Regions from separate parts of the Pseudomonas sp. DNDY-54 genome, predicted to be linked through region 1. Evidence: predicted binding sites of a transcription regulator. Region 1 holds the regulator's gene; each other region holds the start of a gene.
The links. The regulator LexA, encoded in region 1, represses DNA repair genes until DNA is damaged. The targets are predictions, from matches to a motif close to CTGTNTNNNNANACAG.

Region 1 (5,980 bases):
CGACGGGATGAAGCTGATCAAGCTTGATCCGAGCCAGCATTTCACCAAGCCGCCAGCACGTTACTCCGAAGCAAGTCTGGTCAAGGAAATGGAAAAGCGCGGCATTGGTCGCCCGTCGACCTACGCTGCGATCATCTCTACGATCCAGGATCGTGGATACGTCTCCCTGCATAACCGCCGGTTCTATTCCGAGAAGATGGGTGACATTGTCACCGAACGCCTCTCGGAGAGCTTCAACAACCTCATGGATTACGGCTTCACCGCCGGCATGGAGGAGAACCTTGACGATGTCGCCCAGGGTCAGCGCGAATGGAAGCACGTGCTTGATGAGTTCTACGGCGATTTCAAGAAGAAGCTCGAGGTTGCCGAAGCTGGTGACAACGGCATGCGCGCGAACCAGCCAACCCTGACGGATATTCCCTGTAAGGTTTGCGGCCGGCCGATGATGATTCGCACGGCATCCACAGGGGTTTTCCTCGGTTGCTCCGGCTACAGCCTGCCACCGAAAGAACGTTGCAAGTCCACCGTCAACCTGGTTCCCGGCGATGAAATTGCCGCTGATGATGAGGGCGAGTCCGAGTCTCGTGTGCTGCTTGGCAAGCATCGCTGCCCGATTTGTAGCACCGCGATGGACGCCTATTTGCTGGACGAGACCCATAAGCTGCACATCTGTGGCAATAATCCTGATTGCAGCGGCTACGAAATCGAGGAAGGGCAATACCGCATCAAGGGTTACGAAGGGCCCAGCCTTGAATGCGATAAGTGTGGCAGCGAGATGCAGCTCAAGACCGGTCGCTTTGGCAAGTTCTTCGGATGCACTAATGCTGAATGCAAGAACACCCGCAAGTTGCTTAGGAGCGGTGAGGCGGCGCCGCCGAAGATGGATGCGGTGAAGATGCCGGAGCTCAAATGCGAAAAGGTCGACGATACTTATGTGCTACGGGATGGGGCGTCCGGGTTGTTCCTTGCAGCCAGCCAGTTCCCGAAGAATCGCGAGACGCGCGCACCGCTGGTGAAAGAGCTTATCCCACATAAGGATGAAATCGATCCGAAGTATCACTTCCTCCTGAGTGCGCCACAAAAAGATGCTGAGGGGCGCCCAGCCGTCATCCGCTTCAGCCGCAAGACCAAGGAGCAGTACGTGCAGACCGAGGTGAATGGCAAGCCGACCGGCTGGAAAGCTTTCTTCGATGGCGGCAAGTGGAAAGTGGAAGACAAGAGCACCGGTAAGTAAGCGTCAGCGTCGGGAGGATTCGATTTTTCGGCTCCTCCCGCAACGTTCCACACTCTCTTGGGAGACCGTCGCCATGGCTCATGAGCTGTATACCCGAACCAATCAGAAAATATACTTCGCCGGTCTCGCACTCGCCAATTGGCGGCGGGCCGAGGAGAAAGGCGCGATGAATGCGCCGGGTCTGATCCAAGCAGAGCGAGAGGCTAGTCTTTTCCATCTCTACGGAGCGCTGCTGGGGCTTTGCCACGAGGTGGCTGGGTACTACCGCCTGCCTGACGCCAGTGCATCGCGTGCGGAGTTGCTGCTGGTACGCTCGCCGCAGCATGCATCACCGAGTCCTGAGCTGGCGGAGCTGATAGAGCTGGCCGAGCATTCCGAAACATGGCTGGCGCAACTGCTCCGGGCATACGCGGTGCTGTTCGAGCCGCCGCGTGCGCCAGCCAAAGCCAAGACGGATCCAACCATGCCTTTGATTGAGGCGGTCAGCGTGGTTGAGGAAGTGCCGGCGCTAAGCCGTGAAGAGATCGAATCCTGGCGAAGCAACCTAAAAGCGTTGGCCTTGCGCTTTCGTGAATCGCTTACCGAATGGTGAACGCCCAAGCGAGCGGTTCGCTGGGGCTCAGTTCTTTAGGCGTTGTGTTTGAGCCGCAATACCAGTGCGATCCCTCCGAGGATTGCGATCCCCGCGATCAGCAACTGGCTGGTCAAGGCTTCCCCTAGAAACGCACTTCCTGCCAGCACGGTTAGAAGCGGTACGCTCAGCTGCACGCTGGCCGCCTGCATGGCCGCTAGCCCTGGCAGCGCGGCATACCAGATGGCATAGCCGATACCGGACATCACGCCCCCCGATAGGAGTGCGTACACGACCCCGGCGCTGTCCCACTTGAGCCCACTCAGCGCTAGCAGGCAAAGCACAGCCATGATGGGCAAGGTGCGAATGAAATTGCCTGCGGTCGCCGCAAGCGGGTCTTCGGCTCCTTTGCCCAGCAGTGAATACGCGCCCCAAGCGACCCCTGCCAGCACCATCAGTAAGGACGCAGAGATCGACGGCGTGCCCGTACCGGGAAGCAGAAGTGCCACGACGCCACCCAGCGCCAGCATCAACCCCGCAACCTGCAGACGCTGAAGTCGCTCCCCTTTGAAGAACCCCCAGGTAATCATGCTCAGCTGGACCGCGCCGAATAGCAGTAACGCGCCGGCGCCGGCATCGAGATGCGTATAGGCGTAGGAAAAGGCTGCGGCGTAGGTGAAAAGCGCGACAGCGCCTTTCCAATTCCCCGACGTGACCGAAGACCTTTGTCTCAGGCTGAGCAGCAACCACAGCACCAAGGCACCGGATAGAAGACGTAGTGCTGTAAAGCTGGCAGGGTCGATCTCGCTGTCGCGAAGTGCGGCGCGACACAGTAGCGAATTTCCCGCAAAAGCAAGCATGGCTATCACGGTTAGCATTAGAGTTCTTGCGGTCATCTCAGGTCCTTAAGCGTTAGCTCCGTGCTCGGCGCCTTCTGCGCCACTAGGCTGCCATCCTACTTCGCCGTTGCGTATGGCAGCATCTACTTCAGCGACCGGCTCGAGATGCTGTTTGTCGTACCGCGTACGCTGTGAAGCCGAGGGCTGTGGGCAGGTCAGCCGGCTGTTACAATGCGCCGTTTCACGGGGAGCAGATTCATGCCAACGTCTTTTCTGGAAATCGTCGAGCTACCCGACGGCAGCATTGTGCTGCGTCGCGCTGAAGATGAAGGTGTGCTGGTTACGCTGGATTTTTCTGACGATGCCAAAGTCTTTCTGCAGGGGCAGCATGTCGAAATCGCCAAGGCGATGTTCAATGTCGGTGTGCAAATGGCGGGGCGGGTTTCCGAAGGAGACTTCGAGCGGGAAGGGGATGGAGACCGCGTACTGCATTGATGTGGTCAGAGACGCCTTCGTGGCGGCCGGGTAGGTTTCGGCACGTCCCTATGCCGTTGGAGCTTTATCAGTTACCTAGGCGGATGTTCAGACCCTGCGCGTTGCCCTGAGCGGCCGCCACGCGAAGTTGTAATCGGCTCGCTTTGTCCAGCCGTGGAAGCCAGGTTATAACCGTATGGCTGCAGCCTGACATCAGGGCCTTGGACGCCAGTTCAAGTGCGCCTTGACTCTCACGGGCCTGCAGCAAAAGAATGCGGTCGCGGTTAAGCCCTGTTTCTCGGAGCCAGCTTTGCGAGAGCGAGGCGGGCGGTGCGATCAGCGTTAGCCAGCGTGTATCGGCTGCTTCACTGAGCTCACGCAGTATGGGCGCCAGTAGCTGTCTGCAATGCTCGCCGCTGCCGCTAAAACTCATCTCACTCAGCTTGTCCTTGGCGGGTTCTGGGGTGCTGACGATAGCGCCGAATGGGGTGAGGCGATGTGCGATCAGCCCTTCGAACAGTGAAAGCTGTGGTTTGCTTGCGGTGGGTTGGGGTTGATACTGCATAAACCTCTCCTTAACGGCGAATCACGCCGACGCTCAAACCTTCGATAACCAGTTCCTGTTGTTCCAAATCCACCTCGATGGGGGGGAATTCAGGGTTCTCTGCGAGCAGCCAGACCTTACTGCCTTCACGCTTGAAGCGTTTTACGGTTACTTCTTCATCGATCCGAGCCACCACCACCTGGCCATTACGGGCTTCACGCGTGGTGTGAACCGCTAGCAAGTCGCCATCAAAAATGCCGATATCCTTCATGCTCATGCCGTGCACGCGCAGTAGGTAATCGGCCTTAGGCTGGAAAAATGAAGGGTTGATCTGGCAGGACTCTTCAACATGTTGCTGCGCCAGGATTGGCGCGCCGGCGGCGACCCGTCCGATGACAGGCAGACCGCTCTCTGCGGGTGCTGGATCGAAACCGGGAATGCGTATTCCGCGGGACGCACCGGGCGTCATCTCAATAGCCCCTTTTCGCGCCAACGCCTTCAGATGCTCTTCGGCGGCGTTGGGTGACTTGAACCCCAGCTCCTGCGCGATCTCCGCGCGTGTCGGTGGGTAGCCGTTGTCTTCAAGGCAGCGCTTGATGAAGGCGAGAATTTCCGACTGCCGTGGGGTCAGCTTGATCATGAGTAGTCTCTGTTCTTTTATACAGTGACTGGGATTATATACAGTGCCTATTGCTTGGCAATCGTTGTTTGTTGAGGCCGCATCGAGGTTGGTGCAAGCTTTGCCGCACAGGGAACGGCAATCAGCACTTTGCTTGTTGACTTGATATAGGTTGAAACGTAAGTTTCAAACACGTGTTTGTCGGGGGAGGGGACATGGCGCAGTCTGAAACTGTGGAGCGCATTCTTGATGCAGCGGAACAGCTTTTCGCTGAAAAGGGGTTCGCCGAAACATCGCTGCGTCTGATCACCAGTAAGGCTGGAGTAAATCTGGCGGCTGTGAACTACCACTTCGGTTCTAAAAAGGCGCTTATCCAAGCTGTTTTTTCACGGTTTCTGGGTCCTTTCTGCGTCAGTCTCGAGCGCGAGCTGGACAGGCGAGAAGCCCTGTCGGACAAAAAGGACAGCCTGGAAGAGCTTCTGGAGATTCTTGTGGAGCAGGCGCTGGCCGTAACGCCTCGTAGCGGTGATGACCTGTCTATCTTCATGCGCTTGCTGGGCCTTTCCTTCAGTCAGAGCCAGGGTCATCTACGCCGCTATCTCGAAGACATGTACGGCAAAGTGTTTCGCCGATACATGCTACGGGTTCACGAGGCTGCACCTTCCATTCCGGCGATCGAGCTGTTCTGGCGTGTTCATTTCATGCTTGGCGCAGCGGCGTTCAGCATGTCAGGGATCAAGGCACTACGGGCCATCGCTGAAAACGACTTTGGCGCGAAGACCTCGATCGAGCAGGTGATGCGCATGATGGTGCCCTTCCTCGCGGCAGGTATGCGAGCCGATTCCGGTGTGGCGGATCCGGGTCTTGCTCAGGCGCATCCGATCGTAAGACGCAACGCCTTGGCAATGCCGGCCAAGGGTTGACGTGCACGGGCAGGGGGCGATCGGCTAAGCTTGGCGCCCATGCACGAACTCGATTTTCTCCATATCTCCATTGCTGACCAGCTGCTCTACGGGTTCTCTGAAGAGAAACTGTGCGTTCGGCTGCCTGTATCTACCGCTCGCAACGGCGTGGGTGAACGCAACGGTTCCGGTTGCACGCCGCGAGGCCGCCATAAGGTACGAGCACGCATTGGTGAGGGGCTGCCTTCAGGGGCTGTATTGCGTGGACGACGGTGGACGGGTGAGGTTTGGAGTGCGGAGCTGCATGAGCGCTTTCCTGGGCGCGACTGGATACTGACCCGAATTCTCTGGCTCAGTGGGTGCGAACCCGGATACAACCGAATGGGTGCCGTTGACACCTTTCGTCGCTACATCTATCTGCATGGCACGCCCGATATCGAACCCATGGGTGTGCCGCTTTCTCATGGTTGCGTCAGGCTGCGCAATGCCGACCTCCTCGATCTCTTTGCGCGCGTGCCAACGGGTTGCGCGGTGCAGATAGGCGAAGGAGCCTGTCCGGATTGGTCGAGCGCAACGCTGAATTAAGGATCTGCTCACTATCATGCAAGGTTCATTGATGCTGGACATTGCCGGCACCTGGCTCTCCGCCGAGGATCGTCAGTTGCTGCGGCAGCCGGAAGTGGGGGGGCTCATCCTGTTTGCCCGCAACATCGAGCACCCACTTCAGGTGCAGGCACTCTGTCGATCCATTCGGGCGTTACGCCCTGACCTCTTGCTGGCAGTCGATCAAGAGGGCG
Region 2 (5,980 bases), 1.8 Mb from region 1:
ATAATTTCTTTCCGGGGCTGAACCTCGGCACTTCGCCGCTTGGCATCTTCGGCAAGGCGATCCCCAAGCCGGACGAGCGCGTGCTGGAGGAGGGCGAACGCGTGGAGATCTACCGACCACTCATCGCAGATCCAAAGGAAGTGCGTAAGCAGCGTGCGGCCCGGGCGGCGCAAAACAAGGTAGGCGGATCGTCTGCTTAGTTAGTACAGAGTCAAAAAAAGCCCGGCATGCCGGGCTTTTGCTTGTCTGCGCGTACCTAGTTTGTTTCCAGGCGATCAGGCGTTGGGACCGGAACTGGCTCGGCGGCGTCGACGTCGCGCTGAATCTGCTCAAGCAACGAGCCGGGTTCAGGCGTCTCTGGCTCGGTACGGACAGGCGCTTCGGTCGTATGAGCCTCGGTGCCGAGAATGGCCTCGTCGCGGCTGACGCCGGGCTTGAAGTCGCCTGCCAGGCCTGCCAATTGGTCGTCGGCGTTAAAGATCAGGCTGACTCGTTCCTGCTGGCGCTGGCTCCCACCTGGCTGAATGCTGTACAGGTAATCCCAGCGATTTGCATGAAAGGTATCGGTGATCAGCGGGCTGCCCATGATAAACCTCACTTGCGAACGGGTCATTCCCGGGCGCAACTGGTCTATCATGTCCTGCGTAACGACATTGCCCTGTTGAATGTCGACCTTGTAAACCCCGGGGAATGAACAACCGGCGAGTGCGAACAGGCCCACAAGTGTGAGACTGGACAGCATGAGCTTGGTGTTTTGCATCGGTAGGTGACTTCCACTATCTTGGCTGGGCAAAGCCCGGATCATACCCGTATTGAAGGAGGCTGCGAAACAGCAGCAGCGAGAAAGCCAACCATGGTTGAAAATAGCGAACTACGCAAAGCTGGCCTCAAAGTTACCCTGCCTCGGGTCAAGATCCTGCAAATGCTGGATACAACCGACCAGCGTCACATGAGCGCTGAAGATGTCTACAAGGCGCTGATGGAAGCCGGCGAGGACGTCGGTCTGGCAACCGTGTATCGAGTGCTGACTCAGTTCGAGGCGGCCGGTCTCGTGGTCCGGCATAATTTCGATGGCGGCCATGCCGTATTCGAGCTGGCTGACGGCGGCCATCACGACCACATGGTCTGTGTCGACAGTGGTGATGTGATCGAGTTTTTCGATTCCGAGATCGAGAAGCTGCAGAAAGAGATCGTCAAGCGCCACGGTTACGAGCTGGTTGATCACAATCTAGTGCTGTATGTGCGCAAAAAGGCCGACTGATTGTCGATGCCGAAAAATGGAAGAGGCGACCTTGGGGTCGCCTTTTTTGTGCCGATCAGGCCTGCGCTGAACCGATCATCTGCCGCGCGTGGGCGAGCGCCTGCTCGGTCAGATCCACTCCGCCAAGCATTCGGGCGATTTCTTCAACGCGTTCGCTTCCTTCCAGGGCTGCCACCGCCGTGTGGGTCTCGTCACGTCCGCGAGCTTTGTGTACGAACAGATGATGGTGCCCCTGCGCTGCTACCTGAGGTAGGTGGGTCACGGTAAGCACCTGGCCACGTTCACCGAGCCGGCGTAGCAGCTGACCCACCACTTCGGCTGTCGGGCCGCCGATCCCGACATCCACTTCGTCGAATACCAGTGTCGGGGTGCGCGACGTCTGCGCCGTGATCACTTGGATCGCCAAGCTGATGCGCGACAGCTCGCCGCCAGATGCCACCTTTGCCAATGGCCGCAATGGCTGCCCCGGGTTGGCGCTGACGAGGAATTCCACTTGCTCCAGCCCGTGCGGCATCAGGTCACCTGCTGTCGTGGGTTTAAGTACAACGCTGAATCTGCCGCCAGGCATGCCCAGCCGTTGTATCTCGGTTTCAACGGCAACCGCCAGCGACTCGGCTGCCTGCTGTCGGGCACCGCTCAGTGCCTCGGCTTTTTCTTGATAATGATGAGCGTAAGCGGCGAGTTCTTCGCCTAACTGCTCCAGCGCGTCATCGTCAGCATTCAGGCCTTCCAGCTCTTCGAACAGGCTCTGTTGCAAGGCAGGAAGCTCCTGCGGCTGTACCCGATGCTTGCGTGCGAGGGTGTAGATGCTGTCGAGGCGTTCTTCCAGAGCCTGTTGGCGCTGCGGATCGGAGTCGAAGTGGTCGAGGAATCGATTCAGTTCGCCGACGGCTTCTTCCACCTGAATCTGTGCGCTGGACAGCAGGTTGACCGCCTCGCCGAGTGCGCCGGGCTGGTTCTGAAATCCCGTGAGCCGCTGCAAGCTTGAGGTCAGCGCGGACAGGACGTTACCGGCATCGCTCTCACTGCATAAGTCGATGACCTGGCGACAGGCGCCGAGCAGATGCTCAGCGTTAGCAAGGTTCTTATGCTCATGCTCCAGCTGTTCCAGCTCGTTTTCACCCAGCGCCAACGTTTCCAGTTCTTCGAGCTGGTAGCTGAGAAGCTGATGGCGGGCTCGCTGTTCATCGCTAGTGTTGCTCAGGCGCTCCAGCGTCTGTCGCGTTTGCCGCCAGCGCTGCGCTGCCAATTGCACCTGGCGGGCCAGATCCTGACTGCCGCCGTATTCATCTAGCAGGCGGCGGTGGGTGTCGAGTTTGAGCAACGATTGATGTTCATGCTGGCTGTGGATGTCGATCAATAGCTCGCCAAGCGCCTTCAGATCGCCTTGCGGACAGGGCGTGCCGTTGATGTAACCACGTGAGCGACCTTCCGCTGTGATCACGCGTCGCAGGATGCATGGCCCCTCGTTGTCCAGATCCCGCTCGGCCAGCCAGGCACGTGCATCCGGAATATCATCCAGATCGAAGCTGGCGAGAATATCCGCCTTATCCGCCCCGATGCGGACCACGCTACTGTCGGCGCGATCGCCAAGCGTTAATCCAAGAGCATCGAGCATGATTGATTTGCCGGCCCCTGTTTCGCCGCTGATTACGCTCATGCCGCGTTTCAGCTCCAAGTCGAGATGCTCAACGATGGCGTAGTTGTGAACGGACAGATGGATCAGCATGGCAGGGCTCCTACTCGGCGACTGGGTATTTATACAGTGCTTTCGCCTGGCGTCACAAGCGGCTCTATATGGCCGGTATGTAAACAAAGCGCGCTGCCCAATTAATGGCCTTCGAAAGGAATGCTGTTGTCGCGGTCACCCTTGAAGCCTGGATTGTCGCCCCCATATAGCCGCACAAGCGCGGGATGACTGCCCGCTGAAGTATTGACGAGGAGGATCGCATGGCCGACGAGCAGAACCTGGACACCCAGACCCCGGAAGAGAACGACAGCGCGCAAGCCGACGTTGCGGAAGATCTGGCCGCCCGTGTGCAATCGCTGGAAGAGCAGCTCGCGGCTGCGCAGGACCAGTCCCTGAGAGTGGCGGCGGAGTTGCAAAACATTCGTCGCCGTGCGGAGCAGGATGTTGAAAAGGCACACAAGTTTGCGTTGGAAAAGTTTGCGGGTGACCTGCTCGCAGTCGCTGACAGCCTGGAGCGCGGTCTGGAACTGTCCAGCGCTGATGACGAGGCCGTCAAGCCGATGCGTGACGGTGTTGAGCTGACGCTCAAACTGCTGCTCGACACGCTAGCGCGCCATCAGCTGACGCCGATCGACCCGCACGGCGAGCCGTTCAATCCCGAGCATCATCAGGCGATGGCCATGGAAGAAAGTACCCATGCCGAGCCCGGCAGCGTGCTCAAGGTGTTTCAGAAGGGCTATTTGCTCAACGGTCGTTTGCTGCGGCCGGCGATGGTGGTTGTCAGCAAGGCACCTGCAGAAACTCCGCCTTCGATTGATGAGAAGGCTTGAATTTCGGCTTCTGGCCCCCATCTGGTAGCCAAGCGTTTTTGTGTTACCCGCAGCCGGTAAACAGGCGCGGACCAATCAAAAGTTCGGAGAGAAATATATGGGCAAGATTATTGGTATCGACCTGGGAACGACCAACTCCTGTGTCTCCATCCTGGAAAACGGCAAGGCCAAGGTGATCGAGAACGCCGAAGGCGGCCGCACCACACCGTCGATCATCGCCTACGCGAATGATGGCGAAATCCTGGTCGGTCAGTCCGCCAAGCGTCAGGCGGTCACCAATCCGCACAACACCCTGTACGCGGTCAAACGACTCATCGGTCGTCGTTTCGATGAAGAAGTCGTGCAGAAAGACATCCAGATGGTCCCGTACAAGATCGTCAAGGCGGATAACAACGACGCTTGGGTGGAAGTCAGCGGTCAGAAGATGGCCCCGCCGCAGATCTCTGCCGAAATCTTGAAGAAGATGAAGAAGACTGCTGAAGACTATCTCGGCGAGCCAGTGACCGAGGCGGTTATTACCGTTCCTGCCTACTTCAACGACAGTCAGCGTCAGGCGACCAAGGACGCTGGCCGTATCGCCGGTCTGGACGTCAAGCGCATCATTAACGAGCCGACTGCGGCTGCGCTGGCCTATGGCATGGACAAGGCCCGGGGCGACCACACCGTCATCGTTTATGACCTGGGCGGCGGTACCTTCGACGTGTCGGTTATCGAAATTGCCGAAGTTGATGGTGAGCACCAGTTTGAAGTGTTAGCCACTAACGGTGACACTTTCCTCGGTGGTGAGGACTTCGACATCCGCTTGATCGACTACCTCGTCGACGAGTTCAAGAAAGAAACCGGCATGAATCTCAAGGGTGACCCGCTGGCGATGCAGCGCCTGAAGGAAGCTGCCGAGAAGGCGAAGATCGAGCTGTCCTCCAGCCAGCAGACCGACGTCAACCTGCCGTACATCACTGCCGACTCGACCGGTCCGAAGCACCTGAACGTGAAGATTTCACGCGCCAAGCTCGAAGCCCTGGTTGAGGATCTGGTGCAGCGCACCATCGAGCCGTGCCGCATGGCAATGAAGGATGCCGGTATCGATGTGTCGAAGATCGACGACGTCATCCTGGTGGGCGGCCAGACTCGTATGCCGCTGGTGCAGCAGAAGGTCGCCGAGTTCTTCGGCAAGGAAGCGCGCAAGGACGTGAACCCGGACGAAGCCGTTGCCATGGGCGCTGCCATCCAGGGCGCCGTTCTGGCTGGTGACGTCAAGGACGTGCTGTTGCTCGACGTCTCCCCGCTGACCCTGGGTATCGAAACCATGGGCGGTGTGATGACGGCGCTGATTGAGAAGAACACCACGATTCCGACCAAGAAGTCGCAGGTCTTCTCGACCGCTGATGACAACCAGGGCGCCGTGACCATTCACGTTCTGCAGGGTGAGCGCAAGCAGGCTGCGCAGAACAAGTCGCTGGGTCGTTTCGATCTGGCCGAGATTCCGCCGGCTCCACGCGGCGTGCCACAGATCGAAGTGACCTTCGACATCGACGCCAACGGCATCCTGCACGTATCAGCTAAGGACAAGGCCACCGGCAAGCATCAGTCCATCGTGATCAAGGCCAACTCCGGTCTGTCCGAGGAAGAAATCGAGCAAATGGTGCGTGACGCCGAGGCCAATGCGGACGAAGACCGCAAGTTCGAGGAGCTGGTTACGGCGCGTAACCAAGGCGATCAGCTGGTCCATGCGACCCGCAAGATGCTGACCGAAGCTGGCGACAAGGCTACCGAGGAAGACAAAACCAGCATCGAGAAAGCTATCGGCGAGTTGGAGGTCGCTATCAAGGGTGACGACAAGGCCGAGATCGAAGCCAAGATCGCTGCGGTATCCCAGGCCTCTACGCCGCTGGCGCAGAAGATGTACGCCGAGCAGCCTCAGGGCGGTGCGGGCGAGCAAGCTGCTGAGAACGGCCAGGCCGGCGACGACGTTGTCGATGCCGAGTTCGAAGAGGTCAAGGACAACAAGTAAGCTGCGGCTTATGCGCCCTAAGACCAGGGGGGAGGGAGCGGCCGCACGGCGGTGGCTCCCTTCGCTCCCACCCGCCGCGGCATTGCCGCAACGGGCTTGATCGCCGCGCGGGGGCTTGCTCCCGCGTTGGCGTGTCTGGAGGGTACGAATTTGAAGGTTCAGGAAAACTATGGCCAAACGTGACTATT
Region 3 (5,980 bases), 180 kb from region 1:
GGTGAACCATGTCGCCTTGGATGGGCCCCGGGCGAACAATGGCGACTTGAATGACCAGGTCATAAAAGGTCTTGGGGCGAAGGCGCGGCAACATCGCCATCTGCGCGCGCGATTCGATCTGGAACACCCCAACGGTATCAGCGCGACTGATCATGTCGTAGGTCGCGCGGTCTTCCTGCGGCAGCGTAGCAATGGTCCAGCGCGTTCCACGATAGTGTTCGATCAGGTTGAAACAGCGTCGCAATGCGCTGAGCATGCCGAGGGCTAGAACATCGACCTTGAGCAGGCCAATCAGATCAAGATCATCTTTATCCCACTGGATTACGGTGCGCTCTGCCATGCTGGCGTTCTCCACCGGCACCAGGGTTTCAAGTGAATGCTCAGAGATGACGAAACCACCGGGGTGTTGCGACAGGTGGCGGGGGAAACCGATCAACTCGCCCGTCAACACCAGCACCCGGTGTAACACCGGGCTGCTCGGGTCGAAGCCGGCCTCGCGCAGTCGCTCTTCGTCGGGAACCCGGTCGCTCCAGCGTCCGCAGCAATCGGCCAGCGCATTGACCTGATCCGGTGGCAGGTTGAGCGTCTTGGCAACGTCACGAATGGCACCTGTCGCGTGGTAAGTGCTGGCCACCGCCGTCAGTGCAGCACGAGCGCGGCCATAACGTCGAAACACATACTGAATGACGTCCTCACGACGCTCGTGCTCGAAGTCGACGTCGATATCTGGCGGTTCGTTGCGTTCGCGGGACAGAAACCGTTCGAACAGCAGCTTGCTCTGTGACGGATCAAGTTCGGTGATTCCCAACACGAAACAGACTGCTGAATTGGCTGCCGAGCCGCGTCCCTGACACAAGATGTGCTGCTCACGGGCGAAACGCACCAGGTCGTGCACGGTGAGGAAATAGCTTTCATAGCCGAGTTCGGTGATCAGCTGTAGTTCATGTTCAAGCTGCGCCTGCGCCTTGTCCGTCGCGCCTGATGGCCAGCGCCAACGAGTGCCGTCCTCGACCAGTTTGCGTAGCCAGGAAGAAGCGCTATGACCAGCAGGCACCAGCTCATGCGGGTATTGGTATTTCAACTGGCTGAGATCGAACCTGCAACGCTCGGCGATGCGCAGGGTTTCGCAGAGCAGATCGGAGGGATAAAGCTGGCTGAGCTCCTCATAACGGCGCAAATGCCGCTCACCGTTGGGGAATAGATAGCGGCCAGCGTCTGCAACCGGTAGGTGATAGCGAATGGCAGTCATGCAGTCCTGCAAGGCGCGGCGCCCACGAGCATGCATGTGAACATCGCCACAGGCTACTGCGGGTATGTTCAGGCGTGCGGCCAAGGCCTGCCACTGACACAGACGCTGCCTATCGTCTGGCCCTCGGTGCAGCTCGATGCCCAGCCAGAGGCGCTCAGGGAAACATGCGCGCAGCCAAATGCCTTCGGCGTCGGCATCGGCCTGGCGGGCTATCCAGATAGCCAACAGCCCAGTCAGGGGTTCGCTTACGTCTTCGGGAAGAAGTTGATAACGGCCTTTGTCTGCGCGTCGCCGGGCACGGGTAATCAGACGGCAGAGGGATTGGTAACCGACCAGATCTTCGACCAGCAGCACCAGTTTCGGCCCATCTTCGACTTGGAACTCGCTGCCGATGATCAACGGCAGGCCCGTATTCTTCGAGGCTTGCCAGGCCCGAACGATACCGGCCAGCGTGCACTCGTCGGTGATGGCCAGCGCTCCATAGCCGAGACGCGAGGCGCGCTCGAACAGTTCCTGGGCACTCGAGGCGCCCCGCTGGAAACTGAAGTTAGACAGGCAATGGAGTTCAGCGTAGCCGGTCATCATGCGAACCAACCGTGCAATAACAGCGGCCCTCCCTCTGCCGGACGGAACGCCCAGCCGCGTTGCCCGGCGCGGGTTTCAACCAGATAGTAGTCGCGACGCACGTCGCCACCGTCCCACCAGCCGGATTCGATGCGCTCAGGACCGGCTAGCACGTTCACGGACGACTCCTGAACGGGTTTCGCTTCGACCAGCAGCCAGCCGGGGCGGGGTCCTATGTCCGATGAAAACTCGTGCTGGGCGACATGTCGCGGCTGCCATGCGCACTCGGGGCGATGATCGGCCTGCGCGGCAAGTCCTTGCACGGCGTCATCGCCCAGGCGAGACCGTAAACGCTCTCGGAGTTGTTCCCAGGGCAACGATTGCTGAGGACGCTCGTCGAACAGCTCGCGGTGCTCAGGAGCAAAACTCGGCAGCTCGCGCGCGACCAGGCGCAACGCCAGCACCGGTGCTGGCAGTTGCAGATGCTCCAGCCGGCCGCGGGTCAATTCGAACAGCATGGCGGGATCTCGCTCGGCGCTGAGCAGGCCGACCGCCACCTCGCTATCGGCCAGGTTGCGATGTTCCAGCTGCAAGGTGAAACGCTGTACGCCACTGTCACGACCCGCCAGATAGGCGGCAAGGTCGGCGGTGAGCCGGCGCAGCGGAAACAGCAACGCTTGATGCGACTCGACTTCGAAGTTCAATTCGATACGGGCATCGAAGCGGTCGGGCGGCCGGTAGAAATCCAGCGCCAGAGGACGCCGTTCGAGCAGGGTATCAAGGTGCTTGATCACCTCAGCAGGAAAACGCCTGGCCAGACCGGAGCGGGGCAAGTCGAGCACCTGTTTGAACGTTCGCAGCCCCATGCGGACCAGCGCCGTCGCCGCTTCGCGCGGCAGGCCGATACGGTCCACGGGCAGTCGCCCCAGTACATGCAGCAGCGTCTCGGTATCCATCACAGCCAAGCCGTCATGCACGTTGGCCAATGCGCGCGCCGCCGCCGCATTGGGCGCCAGGGTAATGCGATGCCGAAAGCCGAGCTCAACGAGCTCTTTCCGCAAGCGTGCCTCCAGACGAGGCCAGGGGCCGAACAGGCCGAGGCTGGATCGCACCTCCAAGAGCAAGCAACGTGGGTAATGCAGGCTCACATGTGAGCTGAACCCATAAGCCCAGGCCGCGAGAAATTGTTGCCAGTGCTCAATGGATGCCAGGTCGTAGTCGGCCGTCGCAAACGCACGAGTCAGCGCTTGTGCGGCGATCAATGATTGTCCCGGCTTGAGACCGAGAGCCCGGGCGGCTGGATTGACTGCCTGCAGTACGCGGCGCTGTGGCGTACCGCTCAAGAGAGCCAGCGGTCTTTCGGTCTCGGTGCGATTGCGCAGCACACCGTCCATGGCCAGTTGCGGCAGCAAAATGCAGACCCAGAGCATGATCAGTCTAGTGCCATGCTGCGGTGGGAATCGGGCGCGCCGGAGCCAAACCCCCGCGACATTTGAGAACACGCAACTGGGCCGGCTGGGTCTCGACCGCCAGGCGCAGCGCCGCAGGCGAAGGGTTGACCGCTTCGCACAAGGGGCGATAGGCGAAGGCAAGCGTGTGACCGGTCTCAGCAGCGACCTGCAACCGACGCAAGGCACGATCATCGACCTGTCGCGGCCAACACAGCACCGCGCCACAGCTACCGGAACGCAGACACTGCTCAGCGGCCCATAAGGCGTCGCGACCCTGAGCGTTTACGATCGTCAATTGACGGAGATCGATACCGGCCGCCAGCCAGGCCTGGGGATAGGGCACGTGCGGAGGTCCCACCAGAACCACACGTTCTCTCGCCTTGGTCAGTCGTGCGAGGGTCGGCCAGAGCAGGCGCAGCTCGCCAATGCCAGTACTGGCGAAGAGTATTTCGCTTAGCGCTGATTCTGGCCAGCCGCCGCCAGGCAGCGCGGCATCCAGTGCGGAATGTCCGGTTGGCTGGGTATCAGACGAAACGATACTGCCCTGGCCGCGCCACAAACGGCGCGCATCAAGTAGGTGGTTGAGGGCGACCACAGAGGACATGAGGAGAGGCACCGAATACTGTATATGAATACAGTATTAATTTTGCCGGAGTGACGGTCAAGTTGAAGCGATGAACCGGCAGATCTGGAAGAGTGATTGGGCCATCCAATCCCCGCACAACGCCCAAAGGAAACGCGTTTATGCAAACTTAATAGCATAAACAAATAAGCCTTTATTCTTTTCCGTTTTATTTGGTAGTGGCTAGACTTTGCTCATCACGTTGGAGGTCGCAATGCGCAGCGAATCGATTCACTACCTGATCGTACCTGGCTGGCAAGGCTCGCCTGCCGCTCACTGGCAAAGTCATTGGCAGCGCCGTCTGCCCAACAGTGCTCGGGTAGAGCAGGCCGATTGGCAGAACCCTCTTCGCGAACAATGGGTTGCCGAGCTGGACCGGAGCATTTCATCCAGCGCTGAGCCAGTGATCCTGTTGGCGCACAGCTTGGGATGCATCACCGTCGCCCACTGGGCTGTGCAAGCTTCGGCTGACACGCTGGAGCGGGTGCAGGGTGCATTGCTGGTCGCCCCGGCTGATGTGCAGCGCTATAACTGTCCCGATGCCTTGCGCAATTTCGCACCGATTCCCAGCCTTGCCCTGCCGTTTCCAAGCCTGCTGATCGGCTCCGATAACGATTCCGCCGCTTCAGCGAGCAGAGCCCGTCAGCTAGGTCAGGAATGGGGCAGCGAGACAGTCATTCTCAACGGCGCGGGCCACATCAATACTCAATCGGGGCATACCCGCTGGGAGCAGGGCTTCGCTTACTTGTATCGTTTGCAAGACCGCATTCTTCAGCAGATTCGTAGAACGGCCTAAGGCAAACGATTCACGACCCGACCGCCTGCCTCTATGCGGTCGTTAACAGCAACTGCACGGGAGAGTAAACATGAGTATCCGTCTTGGTGATATTGCCCCCGACTTCGAGCAGGACTCCAGCGAAGGGCGAATCCACTTTCATGAATGGCTCGGCGACAGCTGGGGCGTGCTGTTCTCGCATCCGGCGGATTTCACACCGGTGTGCACCACCGAGCTCGGCTTCACCGCCAAGCTCAAGGATGAATTTGCCAAGCGCAACGTCAAGGCTATTGCGCTATCCGTGGATCCGGTGGATTCGCATGTGAAATGGATCGATGACATCAATGAAACGCAGAGCACCCAAGTCAATTTCCCGATCCTGGCTGACGCTGATCGTAAGGTATCTGCGCTGTACGATCTGATTCACCCCAACGCCAACGATACCCTCACGGTACGTTCGCTGTTCATCATCGATCCGAATAAGAAGGTACGTCTGACGATCACGTATCCAGCGAGCACCGGTCGAAACTTCAACGAAATCCTGCGTGTGATCGATTCGTTGCAGTTGACCGACAACCATAAGGTCGCGACGCCAGCCAACTGGCAGGATGGCGACGACGTGGTGATCGTGCCTTCGCTTCAGGACGAGAATGAAATTAAGCAGCGTTTTCCAAAGGGATATCGTGCGGTGAAGCCTTATCTGCGCCTCACTCCGCAGCCGAATCGAAGCTAGGTCGCGAGTCACGTGCGTCGTGCCTGACTCACCGCTTGGCCGCCCTTTGCTTGTGCTGTAAAAATCAGTCGATTAGGATTCGCGCCCGGGTATGGAGGCGTGAGTGTTCAATCACTCCGCATGCCCTATCGAATGTTGAAGCCCGGTTCGGAGACGACCGGGCTTTTTCATGCGCCGGCTCGCACTACACGAACAGACCGGTTTCGCTTCTGATGGTCAGGAGCTTTAGAGAACGAAGAGAGGATTGCCATGCGCGAACGCTTGTTGGCCGCGGAAAAAGTGAAGGCTATCGAGTGGCAGAGCGGGCAGCTGCGTTTGCTCGACCAGCGCAAATTGCCGTTGGAAGAGATATGGCACACCTACGATTCAGCGGCGGCGGTGGCACAGGCCATTCGTGAGATGGTCGTGCGCGGTGCTCCTGCGATCGGGATCAGTGCGGCCTATGGGCTGGCGTTGGGGCTCAGAGCTCGGCTCGCCGAAACCAGCGACTGGCGCGCGGCGCTGGAGGCGGACTTCAAAGTGCTGGCCGACTCGCGACCGACCGCGGTCAATCTGTTTTGGGCGTTAAATCAGATGCGCGAACGGC

Region 2: a site for LexA is predicted at 3,012-3,027, ahead of recN (DNA repair protein RecN). Genes of this name have one in related genera too.
Region 3: a site for LexA is predicted at 3,887-3,902, ahead of imuA (translesion DNA synthesis-associated protein ImuA). Genes of this name have one in related genera too.

What each region holds. Positions count from the first base shown of each region.
Region 1 is NZ_CP082271.1:2,768,530-2,774,509, reverse strand. Features, by position in the region: gene topA (type I DNA topoisomerase) at 1-1,234, shown strand, start outside; gene K4O48_RS12765 (DUF6586 family protein) at 1,308-1,826, shown strand; gene K4O48_RS12760 (DMT family transporter) at 1,862-2,701, opposite strand; gene K4O48_RS12755 (hypothetical protein) at 2,903-3,139, shown strand; gene sulA (SOS-induced cell division inhibitor SulA) at 3,207-3,683, opposite strand; gene lexA (transcriptional repressor LexA) at 3,694-4,302, opposite strand; gene K4O48_RS12740 (TetR/AcrR family transcriptional regulator) at 4,497-5,204, shown strand; gene K4O48_RS12735 (L,D-transpeptidase) at 5,244-5,768, shown strand; gene nagZ (beta-N-acetylhexosaminidase) at 5,785-5,980, shown strand, end outside.
Region 2 is NZ_CP082271.1:923,034-929,013, forward strand. Features, by position in the region: gene K4O48_RS04385 (RnfH family protein) at 1-200, shown strand, start outside; gene K4O48_RS04390 (outer membrane protein assembly factor BamE) at 257-760, opposite strand; gene fur (ferric iron uptake transcriptional regulator) at 854-1,261, shown strand; gene recN (DNA repair protein RecN) at 1,317-2,990, opposite strand; gene grpE (nucleotide exchange factor GrpE) at 3,212-3,781, shown strand; gene dnaK (molecular chaperone DnaK) at 3,879-5,792, shown strand; gene dnaJ (molecular chaperone DnaJ) at 5,962-5,980, shown strand, end outside.
Region 3 is NZ_CP082271.1:2,592,954-2,598,933, reverse strand. Features, by position in the region: gene K4O48_RS12000 (error-prone DNA polymerase) at 1-1,834, opposite strand, end outside; gene K4O48_RS11995 (Y-family DNA polymerase) at 1,831-3,243, opposite strand; gene imuA (translesion DNA synthesis-associated protein ImuA) at 3,251-3,868, opposite strand; gene K4O48_RS11985 (alpha/beta hydrolase) at 4,101-4,682, shown strand; gene K4O48_RS11980 (peroxiredoxin) at 4,753-5,394, shown strand; gene mtnA (S-methyl-5-thioribose-1-phosphate isomerase) at 5,644-5,980, shown strand, end outside.